3 regions of the Vibrio sp. R12-SW3-ISO1 genome follow, and region 3 is predicted to be linked to each of the others. Evidence: predicted binding sites of a transcription regulator. Region 3 holds the regulator's gene; each other region holds the start of a gene.
What was found. The regulator CRP, encoded in region 3, controls carbon source genes, mostly activating them, when cyclic AMP is high. The targets are predictions, from matches to a motif close to TGTGANNNNNNTCACA.
Positions count from the first base shown of each region.

Region 1 (4,264 bases), on a different contig from region 3:
TCACGAAGGGTCTTCTTAGCAATAGGAATAAAGCGAGGGTAAATACAGATGGCAGCTGTGTTACCTACCGCTGATTTTGCATCATGACACAGTGAAATAACTTTCGCGTCAGTGTCATCGTCATTCAGCGTAGTTAGGTCCATAAGTTTTAGTGCACGTAGTGCAGCTGCTTTTAAATCGCTCATTTCTATCTCCGATCAATATTCAAAAATTTCACCGCCTTAATCCCTATGATTAAGGTGTAATCATTAATGAACGGACTTGGTTCCTTGAAGACTTGCTACATACAGCGAACATGTACCAATTGCTATCCTTGTCACCGCACAGTACCAATTTGGTCTATGGCACAACAATCTGCGATTGCGGTGTCTAACGTGTATAGGCGCTTTGTGACGCCTCAGGCAACCGATGTTGCCGCGCTAATCATACTCCTTGTATTAATTAGCGTTAACTAAAAAACCGCTCAATGATCCATTGAAAGGTTACACCACCAAGATAAACGCCCACAATTCCCATCACTCCCGGTAATACTGGAGGTGCTGGAATGGGCAGCTTGATGGCGGAAAACAGGATTCCGACAACAAAGCCCGCTAAGGTCGCGAGAATCACATCATTCATCAGTTTAGGCCTATTTTCTTTACACCTATACAGTATAGATATTTATCGCAAAACTGTAGTCGCACACAGAGCGCAAACGGTTTGTATCTCAAAAAAGATCCGGCTTAACGATTGCTGAGTTTTATCCACTGCACAAACGTTATGAATCTTGTTGTCTGGACACACTCCAGACCTTTAAACAACGAAAAAACCCCGTAGTACATAGCAAGCTATGCAACTACGGGGTCTTATAAAACGGCGTCTATATAATCTATCGCTTCTTAAATTAGAAAGATAGGAAGAAGCCAGCGATGGTTGCTGCCATCAAGTTAGACAGAGTACCTGCTGCGACCGCTTTCACACCCATACGAGCGATGTCGTGACGACGGTTTGGCGCTAGACCACCTAGACCACCTAGTAGAATCGCAATTGAAGAAAGGTTTGCGAAACCACATAGCGCGAACGAGATGATAGCGGCTGTCTTAGTCGACATCACTTCACCGGTTGCTGGTACAACTTGAGCTGCATCACCAACGTAAGGAACGAAGTTTAGGTAAGCAACGAATTCGTTCACCACCAGTTTCTGACCGATGAATGAACCCGCTAGCGTCGCTTCTTCCCAAGGCACACCAATTAGGAATGCAAGTGGTGAGAAGATGTAACCTAGAAGAATTTCTAGTGTCAGTTCAGGCATACCGAACCAACCGCCAACGCCACCTAGGATGCCGTTGATAAGAGCAATAAGGCCGATGAACGCAAGTAGCATTGCGCCAACGTTAAGCGCAAGCTGTAGACCGACAGACGCACCGCCAGCTGCTGCATCGATAACGTTAGCAGGCTTGTCGTCACCACCGTCGATGTCCGCGCCTAGATCGTCATTTGGCGTGTCAGTTTCAGGTTTGATGATTTTAGCGAACAGTAGACCACCAGGTGCTGCCATGAATGATGCGGCAACAAGGTACTCTAGAGGTACACCCATTGAAGCGTAACCAGCAAGTACACCACCTGCTACAGACGCTAGACCACCACACATCACTGCAAATAGCTCAGACTGAGTCATTTTAGGTACAAACGGACGAACCACAAGTGGTGCCTCAGTTTGACCTACGAAAATGTTCGCTGCTGCAGACATAGACTCGGCACGTGATGTACCCAGTGCCTTTTGTAGACCGCCACCAAGAATCTTGATAACCCACTGCATCACACCGATGTAGTAAAGTACAGAAATTAGCGCAGAGAAGAAGATTAGCGTTGGTAGTACTTGGAAAGCAAAGATGAAACCGATACCGTCAACTGAGAAGTTAACTAGGCTGCCGAATAGGAAACCAGTACCGTCTTTACCGTAGTCGATCACGTTTTGTACACCAGCTGAGAAACCAGCTAGAAGATCACGACCCCATGGTACGTACAGAACGAAACCACCGATGATGAATTGGATAGCAAAAGCGCCACCCACAGTTCTTAGATTGATAGCTTTGCGGTTATCAGACAGTAGAAGCGCGATAGCGATCAAAACTGCCATACCGACTAGGCTCATAAACAGGCTCATAGTTTATGACTTCCTTATTAAGTTATTTGTTGGCGTGTTACAAAATGGAGCTCAAAAGCACGGGCAATTATACTCATCCGTCCACCGATAAAGTAATGCCGCCTTCACAGTTTCTGATAAGATTCACCACTCGTTCACTCGTAAGTGTGACAAAAATCACAACTAAAGTTCATAGGAATCATAAAAAGCACATTTTATTTAGAATTCATTCACAAATAGACAGTGCCAAAAAGCTGTTTTTCCAAACGTTTTCCGCAACCGTTTGCTCACAACTCTGCTTCAGTTGCGCCAATGTCGTTAACACTTGGGGTAAACGCTTAGGATGATTGGCTTGGCCTTGATACCCTGACAACGGCATGTCGGGCGCGTCGGTTTCCAAAACAAGATGGTCGATGGGCACCTGCGTCACCGCTTGACGCGTCTTATTCGCTCTTGGGTAGGTAATCACTCCGCCCACACCGATGTAGAAACCGAGCTCAACAAATTGCATCGCTTGTTGATAGCTGCCGGAAAACCCATGCAAAATCCCACCGTAGTGAAAACGGTGCTGCTTAAGCAGTTGCAACAAGCGGTGATAGGTTTTTCGCCCGTGAAGAATCAAGGGCCGCCGCAGATTCTTGGCCACGCTGATCTGCGCCTCAAACACCGCTTCTTGTCGCAGAGCGTCGACATCGATCATGGCGTCTAAGCCGCACTCTCCGACCGCGACACACACTGAGCCTACCGACTCACATTGAGCTTCTAGGCGACTGACCTCAATCAATGAGTCGGTGTGAACAAAATAGGGATGGCACCCCAAACTGATGTGCAAGTTCTTGTGCTGTTGGGATAGCGCAATAAGATCGCTCCAATTGCTTTCGCCAATCGCAGGAACCAGAAAACGCTCGACTCCTTGCTCACTGGCTTCTTGCAATGTAGCCCCTAATTGAGCCTTAAAGGGGGCAAAATCGAGATGACAGTGAGTATCAAAAAGGCGCATTACTGCTGCGCCTTTGAAGTGGGTGATGAGGACGAAGTGGCAGCGGCGCTCTGTTTTGCATCCTCAGAGCGGTATGGCACGCAACTTCGCTTTTGCCCAGGAGTAAGGCCCATAGAGTGGCACCAAGCGTCGTAGCGCTCAAGCCAATGTTTTAATCTCTTCCACATGTGCATGACTCCCCTGCCCGATGCTAGCAACGATGACCACTCGCCTGCACTACTGCTCTTCACGTTTGAACACTAACTCAGTCGCGCTCGACTCATCCTCAGCAAAGGTGTACCCCGCCGTGTTGAACTGGGTCAAATCCGCGACACTCTCGATGCGGTTTTCGATAATAAAACGCGCCATCATGCCGCGCGCTTTTTTGGCATAAAAGCTGATCACTTTATATTGGCCGTTTTTGCAGTCTTTAAACACCGGCGTAATCACCTGCGCATCCAAGTTCTTTTGCTTAACCGCCTTAAAATACTCATTGGAGGCCAAGTTAATCAAGACGTTGTCCCCTTGTTCGGTAATCGCTTGATTGAGCTTGTCGGTAATCACATTCCCCCAGAACTGATACAAGTTGGTGCCTTTCTCATTGGCAAGCTTAGTCCCCATTTCAAGACGGTATGGTTGCATCAGGTCAAGCGGCTTAAGCAGACCATAAAGGCCAGACAGCATACGTAAATGGCGCTGAGCGTACTCAAAATCCGCCTCTGTGAGTGTCTGGGCATCAAGACCTGTATAGACATCGCCTTTGAACGCCAAAATCGCTTGGCGGGCATTGTCGAGTGTGAATGTCTCGCTCCACTCTTGGAAGCGGCCAACGTTCAGATCGGCGATTTTGTCACTGACCTTCATCAAACTCGCCACATCGGCTGGCGTCAATTTACGGCACACCTCAATCAACTGCTTGGAGTAGTCAATTAACTCAGGCTGTGTGTAGGTCTCGGTCACCAAGGGTGATTCGTAATCTAAGGTTTTCGCTGGAGAAACGACGATTAACATGACTTTACTCTTATTGATTGTTTACCTTAGGGTACAAAAAAAGCCGTGCAATGTCTGCACGGCTTTATGAATCATTTCAATAGTATTCAGCTATCAATTCTTTTCTTTTTGATCCCAAATGCCATCTTCAAGCTGAGATTTCAGCTCTG
Region 1 covers NZ_JCBDGK010000043.1:51,341-55,604, reverse strand. The annotation lists gene deoC (deoxyribose-phosphate aldolase) at 1-185, opposite strand, end outside; gene AC6R0R_RS12980 (XapX domain-containing protein) at 448-618, opposite strand; gene AC6R0R_RS12975 (NupC/NupG family nucleoside CNT transporter) at 884-2,146, opposite strand; gene AC6R0R_RS12970 (TatD family hydrolase) at 2,352-3,125, opposite strand; gene AC6R0R_RS12965 (DUF5363 family protein) at 3,125-3,292, opposite strand; gene yaaA (peroxide stress protein YaaA) at 3,342-4,115, opposite strand; gene AC6R0R_RS12955 (alanine/glycine:cation symporter family protein) at 4,209-4,264, opposite strand, start outside.
Region 1: a site for CRP is predicted at 2,292-2,307, ahead of AC6R0R_RS12975 (NupC/NupG family nucleoside CNT transporter). Genes of this name have one in related genera too.

Region 2 (4,264 bases), on a different contig from region 3:
CGCTCCCTGACCTTACATGCTTGTCATAGCCCAATGCGAGAAGTGGAAGTGCTGCACGATCAACTGTTGGCAATGTTTGAAGCGGATCCGTCGCTCAAACCGCGTGATGTGATTGTGATGGTGGCGGACATCAATGCCTACAGTCCGGCCATTCAAGCGGTGTTTGGCAATGCGCCGGGTGAACGATTCATCCCTTTTTCTATCTCGGATCGCAGTGCCAACCAAGAAAGCCCGATCTTGAATGCTTTCTTATTGTTGACCATGCTGCCGCAATCGCGCTGTTTGGCCTCGGAGCTGCTTGAGCTGCTGGAAACACCAGCGATCTTGGCGCGATTTGGTCTCGACGATAACGAGTTTATTCGCGCTAAACAGTGGGTAGAGCAATCGGGGATTCGCTGGGGGCTCGACGGCCACACCGCGCAAGAATTTGATTTGCCTAAAACCGGCCAAAATACATGGCAATTTGGTATCAACCGCATGTTGCTGGGCTATGCAATGCCTGCATCGGCAGGGCTGCTGAACACCGAACAAGGTGAACTGGCGCCGTTCAACGAAGTTCAAGGCCTTGGCGCCGAACTGGCGGGCAAACTGGCTCACTATATTGAAACCATTGCGCTTTATCGCGCCAAGTTAGCGCAGAGCCAAGGTGTGGATCAGTGGCGCGAAGTGCTGACTCAGCTGTTGGATGATTTCTTTTTAGTGGATTTGGATGGCGAAGCGGCGCTCAAATCCATTCGTGATACGTTGGCGATGCTCAAAGAGCAGCTGAATGATGCCGCGTTCAGTGCACCGCTCTCTGCTGCGATTGTGACGCAGTATTTGCGTGACAAACTCTCTGGTACGCGGGTAAGTCAGCGCTTTCTTGCCGGCCAAGTCAACTTCTGTACCCTCATGCCGATGCGCTCCATTCCATTTAAGACTGTGTGTCTATTGGGAATGAATGAAGGCGTTTACCCAAGGTCTGTGCCGCCGGAAGGGTTTGATTTGATGAATGGTCGCGCTAAGCATGGCGACCGTTCGCGCCGAGATGACGACCGCTACCTTTTCTTAGAGGCGCTGTTATCGGCGCAGGACACGCTTTACATCAGTTATGTCGGGCGCTCAATTCAAGACAACACGCCGCGCATGCCATCGGTGTTGGTCTCTGAGTTAATGGAATACTGCCATCAAAACTACTGTTTGGAAGGCGATTCAGATTTAGGCTGTGATGAGTCCGGCTCGCGCCTTGTTCACCACTTGAGCACGTCTCATCCCATGGTGCCGTTCAGCGCTGAGGCGTTTCTTGGCGAGCGGGCAAGTTACGCTCAAGAGTGGTTACCTGCCGCCTTGCGCCAGGGGCAAAAAAGTGGTGATTTTCAGCGTCAGTTGAGTGACTACTTGCTCGGCGCGCACTTTCCACTCGAGTTGGATTTAGTCGAGCTGCAACGCTTTTGGCGCCTGCCCGTTCAGTACTTTTTCAACCGCCGTTTAAAGGTGACGTTTGAGCCGCCGCAACCTGTGATGAACGATGAAGAGCCCTTTGTGCTGGGCGGACTGGAAAGCTATCAGTTGCGCGATGAGCTGCTCACGACACTGCTGACCGCTCACACATTAGCTGATCGCGATCCTAGTCGCTTGATGGCGCAATGTGTGGCGAAGCATCGCGCCGAAGGGCGTTTGCCTATTGGCGCCTTTGGTGACATTGAGTTTGAAACCAACCGAGTGCAAAGTGAAGAGTTAGCGAAAACCTTGCACGGATTGTGTCAAGCGCCTTGTGAGGATCATGAAGTCACTCTCACGTTGGATGTGCTTGGCGATGGCAAACCCGTACAGCTGGTCGGCTGGTTGACTCAAGTGTACCAATCTGGGCTTGTGCGTTTTCGTACTGGGCGGATTCGATCTCAAGACTATCTCTCCGCTTGGCTTGATCATTTGGCCATGGCCGCCAGTGGTCGTGCGCTGCGCACTCACCTGATCGGCTATGACAAAAAAGAAGGGGCGCAGCATCTGGTCTACCCTGCACTAGAGTCTCGTGAGCAAGCGTACGCACTACTCAATGAGCTGGTGGGTCTTTACTTCCAAGGCATGAGTGAACCTTTACCTTATTTCCCCCGTACCGCTTTAGCGGCGATAGAAGCGGGTTTTAGTCGCGGTAAGTGGGCGGACGATGAAGACAAATCGCTGAAAAAAATGGCCGATACGTTCAATGATGGCTACATGTCGAGTGGCGAAGGCAACGACAGTTATATTCGTCGTATTTGGCCGCAATGGGATGAGGAACTGGCCGCTCGAGTGCGTACATTGGCTGCTCGCGTCATTCAAGCACCTCGTCTCGCTGTACAGGATGCTGCCGATGTGTCGTAGAGGGACAGTGAAAATGAAAAGTAAAAATAGCAGAAGGTAAAGTGGCCGCCAGAAAATCATTATAGTGTAGGGCGTTCGCTGTACGGCCACAGGTCAGAGGGACCATGATTTGTTGGGTTGATGGGCAGACACACTGCCTCAACTCGTGCTGCGAATACTAACGACTCACTCTATAGGCTGCTGTGAGTAAGATCGCAGAACTCCCCGTATTTTTATGGGGTTAACAGATAAAATAGCGTTTTATTAACCGGATCACATTGAGTATTAGCACTAATATTGTCGAGCTGAATCGTGATAGGTGAAACATCCATGAATTCATACAATGTGCCATTGAGCCAATGTGTGAACTCGTACAGTTAAAGGGCAGAATTTTATGACCGCATCGTCTCGTTCCACTCTTTCTAGTGGTGGTGATATCACACCGACCGCACTCGATACGATGACTTTTCCATTGCATGGTGCTCGGCTGATTGAAGCCTCAGCTGGAACAGGAAAAACCTTTACCATTGCAGGGCTCTATTTGCGCTTGCTACTCGGGCATGGCGACGATCAGACTCGGCACGCGCATCCGCTCACTGTGGATCAGATTTTGGTGGTGACCTTTACTGAGGCTGCCACGGCGGAGCTACGCGATAGGATCAGAGCGCGTATTCATGACGCGCGCCTTGCTTTTGCTCGTGGCCAAAGCAGCGACCCAGTGATCGAGCCTTTGCTGGAAGCGGTGACGGATCACGCCCAAGCTGCGCAAATTTTGCTGCAAGCGGAAAGGCAGATGGATGAAGCCGCCGTCTACACGATTCATGGTTTCTGCCAGCGGATGCTGACGCAAAATGCGTTTGAGTCAGGCAGTCGATTTAGCAATGAACTTGTCACTGATGAAAGCCATCTAAAAGCGCAAGTGGTCGCAGATTATTGGCGGCGTAATTTCTATCCATTACCCCCGCAACTGGCAGGTGAAATTCGCCGAATTTGGCGGGCGCCGAATGAGCTGTTAGCCGCGATTTCGAACTATTTGACTGGTGCACCTTTGGCGTTAAGCGTGCCTGCAATGCAGGGCAGCTTAGCGGATCTGCATGAGCGTAATCTGGCTCAAATTGATGAACTCAAGGCACTTTGGCGAGCGCATCAAGACGAGGTGCTGGCGATCATCAACGAGTCAGACGTCAATAAGCGCAGTTACAGTAAAAAATCGCTACCGACCTGGATAGAGAGTGTTTCTGCCTGGGCAGCCCAGGCAACGACAAACTATGAGATACCTACGGCGCTGGAGAAGTTTGCGCAAAACGCACTGCTTGAAAAAACACCGAAAGGCCAAGCGCCTGAGCACCCGTTATTTGCACGTATTGAAGCCCACCTCGCTCACCCGGTGGATCTGAAAGCGCCGATGTTGGCTCATGCGATAGAGCATTGCCGCACAATGCTGGCAGCGGCCAAAGCTCAGAAGCAGTGGCTCTCGTTTGATGACTTGTTGACTCAGCTCTCTGCGGCGATCGACCTTGATGATACTGAGTTGCTGCGTGAGCGCATTCGCACTCTCTATCCCGTTGCAATGATCGACGAATTCCAAGATACCGATCCGCTGCAATACAGTATTTTCAGCCGTATTTACCTAGATCGTCCTGAGTGCGGTCTGTTTATGATTGGCGATCCGAAACAGGCGATTTACGCGTTTCGTGGCGCGGATATTTTTACCTACATTAAAGCGCGCCAACAAGTGACGTCGCATTTCACTTTAGGCACGAACTGGCGCTCAAGCGCCGATATGGTGGCAGCGGTCAATCAAGTGTTTTCAGTGCCGAAAAGCCCGTTTATCTACGATCAAGATATTCCTTTTTATCCCGTCAACGCCTCTCCGGGTTCTGAGCGCAAAGGTTGGACTTTAAGCGGCACACGACAACCAGCGTTGACGTATTGGTTACAA
Region 2 covers NZ_JCBDGK010000043.1:92,180-96,443, forward strand. The annotation lists gene recC (exodeoxyribonuclease V subunit gamma) at 1-2,343, shown strand, start outside; gene recB (exodeoxyribonuclease V subunit beta) at 2,717-4,264, shown strand, end outside.
Region 2: a site for CRP is predicted at 2,525-2,540, ahead of recB (exodeoxyribonuclease V subunit beta). Genes of this name have one in related genera too.

Region 3 (4,264 bases):
ATCCTTTGGTTTACGTAGTTCAAATTAAGTCTGTACGCAAAACGGTCATCTAGATGATCATAGCTAGAGTAAATTCCCCAACTATCACTATCATTAGCGCCATATCCTAAAGACACTAGCGGCCCTGTCTGGTACTTCACTTTCGACATGAATTTACCACGTCCATATTGCGCATTACTCATTGAATGCCGCAACTGTCGATTTGCTACTAAGGCTTGTTCATCTGATATATGATTGTTGGCGAGATCATCGCCGATGCTAAGCCAACGTAGAGGAAATGTACTAACGGGAGAGTTCATCAGGCCAATATTTGAGAGTTGATTGAGTGATGCTCTTAGGAAAGGGTCATGGGACTCTAGCCATGGTGACGCTTTTACACCAAAGGGAAGACAGAAAAGAGACAACACCCACATTAAACCGAAAAATACTTGCAGTGTTACCTCTGAAAACGTGTCTTTTATAAAGAACCGACGTCCTAAACATCCATTTACCACAACTAGAACCTTTGATTCTCTTTGAATCCCACTGACATAACCTATAATTATTATTAGCTTATTAGAATTTTGGTTTTCGATGAAATGGTGAACTAGCTACAAATAAGCACGCCCGATCATACTGCATCAATCACAAAGATATGCAGTATATAGAGTATTAACATATCAATAAAGTACTTCCCTTCTCATTATACTACGTAGTTAAAATGCAACTTGCGAAAATAAGAATACTGACGAGTAGCAAACTGCTCAAGGGGCACACTCGCCTTCGTTTTGGTGATATAGTGCGAACATACAAGGACAGGTATTACACATAAGGTTTGTCATGTCAGCAAAACACCCCATTATTGCCGTAACGGGCTCTTCCGGTGCGGGCACAACCACGACCTCTGAAGCGTTTCGCAAAATGTTTAACATGATGCGCGTGAAACCGGCTTGGGTGGAAGGGGACAGTTTCCACCGCTTTACGCGCCCAGAAATGGATGTCGAGATCCGCAAAGCGCGCGAGCAAGGACGCCACATCAGCTACTTTGGTCCGCAGGCGAACGACTTCCCTGCGCTGTCTGAGTTTTTTAAGCAGTATGGCAATGAAGGCACAGGGCAAATTCGTCGCTACTTGCACACCTTCGATGAAGCCGTGCCCTACAATCAAATGCCGGGTACCTTCACGCCGTGGCAAGATTTGCCGGAAAATTCTGACGTGCTGTTCTACGAAGGACTGCATGGCGGCGTGGTGGATGGTGAGGTCAACGTCGCCCAACACGTCGACTTTTTGATTGGCATGGTGCCGATTGTGAACTTGGAGTGGATTCAAAAATTCGTCCGTGACACGCGCGATCGCGGTCACTCACGCGAAGCGGTAATGGACTCGATTGTCCGCTCGATGGATGACTACCTCAACTACATTACCCCGCAATTTTCGCGTACCCACATCAACTTCCAACGCGTGCCGACCGTCGATACGTCCAACCCACTTAACGCTAAAGGCATCCCAAGTTTAGATGAAAGCTTTGTGGTGATCCGCCTGCGCGGCATCAAACAGGTCGACTTCCCATATCTGCTCGCTATGATTGATGGCTCTTTCATGTCGCGCCACAACACTATTGTCGTGCCGGGGGGTAAGATGAGTTTTGCGATGGAGCTCATCGTCAGACCTATCCTACAGCAGCTTATCGAGACGGGTAAAATTGGCTAGCGATCAGTCCTAAGACCCGTTTACTTGTCATACCGTGATCATGTGCACATTTTTGCGTAAACAATCACCAACTTGACACGATTAAAATCAAGAAATCCCTTTTGAAAAAGGCTACTATTTGTAACCGAAACAAAGATGGCTTGCAGCATTGAATAAGTGCTCTTATCCTAAAAAGCCTTGTTCAAGGCTTCGCGCCTTTTACTGGCGCGACAAAAATGGAAAGCGGCAAGCGTACCCTGCAGAGGAAGTGAGATATTATGGTTCTAGGTAAACCTCAAACCGATCCAACATTAGAGTGGTTCCTGTCACATTGTCATATTCATAAGTACCCATCAAAAAGCACATTGATCCACGCCGGTGAGAAAGCAGAGACGCTTTACTACATCGTCAAAGGCTCTGTGGCGGTACTGATTAAAGACGAAGAAGGTAAGGAAATGATCCTTTCTTACCTAAACCAAGGTGACTTTATCGGTGAACTTGGTCTATTTGAAGAAGATCAAGAGCGTACCGCTTGGGTTCGCGCTAAATCACCTTGTGAAGTTGCAGAGATCTCATTCAAGAAGTTCCGTCAGCTTATCCAAGTCAACCCTGACATCCTAATGCGTCTATCTGCGCAAATGGCAAGCCGCCTACAAGTGACGAGCCAGAAAGTCGGTGACCTCGCCTTCCTAGACGTGACAGGCCGCATCGCGCAAACGCTACTTAACCTAGCGAAACAGCCAGATGCAATGACGCACCCAGACGGCATGCAAATCAAGATCACTCGTCAAGAGATCGGTCAGATTGTCGGCTGTTCACGCGAGACCGTTGGCCGTATCTTGAAGATGCTTGAAGAGCAAAACCTGATCTCCGCCCACGGTAAAACCATCGTCGTCTACGGCACGCGATAGGGTATTAGAGGCGAGTTCCTAGTGGCTAGTTCCTAGAGAAAACCTTTAAAGATTAAGAAAGCCACCCTGTCTACCAGCGGTGGCTTTTTATTTACCACTACCTATTACCCATCACCCATTTCACCAGCCCCCCTCTAGGAACTAGCAACTAGGCACTAGGAACTTCCCCCATCCGTACTCTCAAATATCTTATCCGCTGAAGCCGCGACAAACCCTGGGTAGAGCTCACCATTACTCATCGGATAGCGTTTGGCGAATTCGTAGAAGCCACCTGGGGTCACTTGCGTACCGTCACTAAAGCTCACCTCGACTTTGTCTGCCATGGTGGACGATTGCTCAAGCAGTACCTCTGGTGAGCCTTTCACTTCGCCGCCCGACTCATTGATGACAAAACCCGCTTGGCGCAGGTGCTCATTCACCGCCGCGACCTCGTCAAATGCCTTGAGCTGATTAACGCTTACGGTGAAATGGTTAGCCCCATAGCCGTGCGCCGCAAGCCATGCTGCGTACTCACTCTCTTGGGCGAGGGTTTGAAAATCTTCATAGCTGAGATCCCACAAACGGCCCGCATACAAAAACTCATGGCTTTGCAGTGCGGATGCCTCCACTTGTGCCACCAGCTTGCTGACAATGCGTTGCAGCGGCGCTGAGCACTCTTCGACTTTCAGCTCACTGATGAACACTTTTGGCAACGTCGGATCGGCGTGCTCGTAGTGCTTGGCGACCAAGTGTTTGCTCTCAAAAAGATAATCACCACACGCTTGGTAACCCAGCGCAATAAATGGCGCAGCCAATGTCTCGATACCGAGCGGCGCGATGTTAAAGGTGCGCAGCGCAATATGGTCATTGATCAGCGGCTCATCTTCTTCTAAAAGCTGATGAACCTTGGCCGCTTGAGGGCATAGACGGGAAATATAGTCTTGCCACAGTAAATCGAACAGTTGAGCAGGCGTCATAACGTCTCCATGTTAATCGTGAAGCTGAATCGTAAAGCTAGTTCTTTAAAAGAATGGCTTAATCACAAACCTAGCAATGAATCGAACACCTTGGGCTCCAAGTGAGCCCAAGGTGCCTCTTACAGTTCTACACCCGGGCTTAACGCCTCAGGCAGCAAGGTGTGCTCGCCTTCCATCGATGCCATAGGGTAAGCGCAATAGTCCGCAGCGTAGTAAGCACTTGGGCGAAGGTTGCCCGAGGCGCCCGGTCCGCCAAACGGCGCATCGCCACTCGCCCCAGTTAATTGGCGGTTGCGATTGACGATCCCTGCACGAATGTGGTCAACAAAGTAGGCCCACTCATCATCATCGGTGGACACCAGCCCAGCAGAGAGGCCAAAGCGGGTGTCATTGGCCAGCTCAACCGCGCGCTCAAGACCTTGATAACGCACCACTTGCAGCAGCGGGCCAAAATACTCTTCATCTGGCAGCGCGTCGATGGCCGTGACATCAATAATCCCCGGAGTGACAAACGCTGCCTCGCCCGCTTTCGCTTCCACCAAGCTCACACCACCAAGGCTCTGCAAGTTCGCCTGTGCGTTGAGGATAAAGTGTGCCGCAGCTTTCGAAATTTGTGGGCCCATAAAAGGCGCTGGCTCTGCAAACGGCTGATCGACGCGCAGCTTGCGTGTGGCCTCAACCAAGCGATTAACCAAAGCATCGCCTTTGTCGCCCACAGGCACATAGAGA
Region 3 covers NZ_JCBDGK010000050.1:123,852-128,115, reverse strand. The annotation lists gene AC6R0R_RS16410 (capsule assembly Wzi family protein) at 1-494, opposite strand, end outside; gene AC6R0R_RS16405 (phosphoribulokinase) at 820-1,689, shown strand; gene crp (cAMP-activated global transcriptional regulator CRP) at 1,947-2,579, shown strand; gene AC6R0R_RS16395 (DUF1338 domain-containing protein) at 2,735-3,535, opposite strand; gene astD (succinylglutamate-semialdehyde dehydrogenase) at 3,655-4,264, opposite strand, start outside.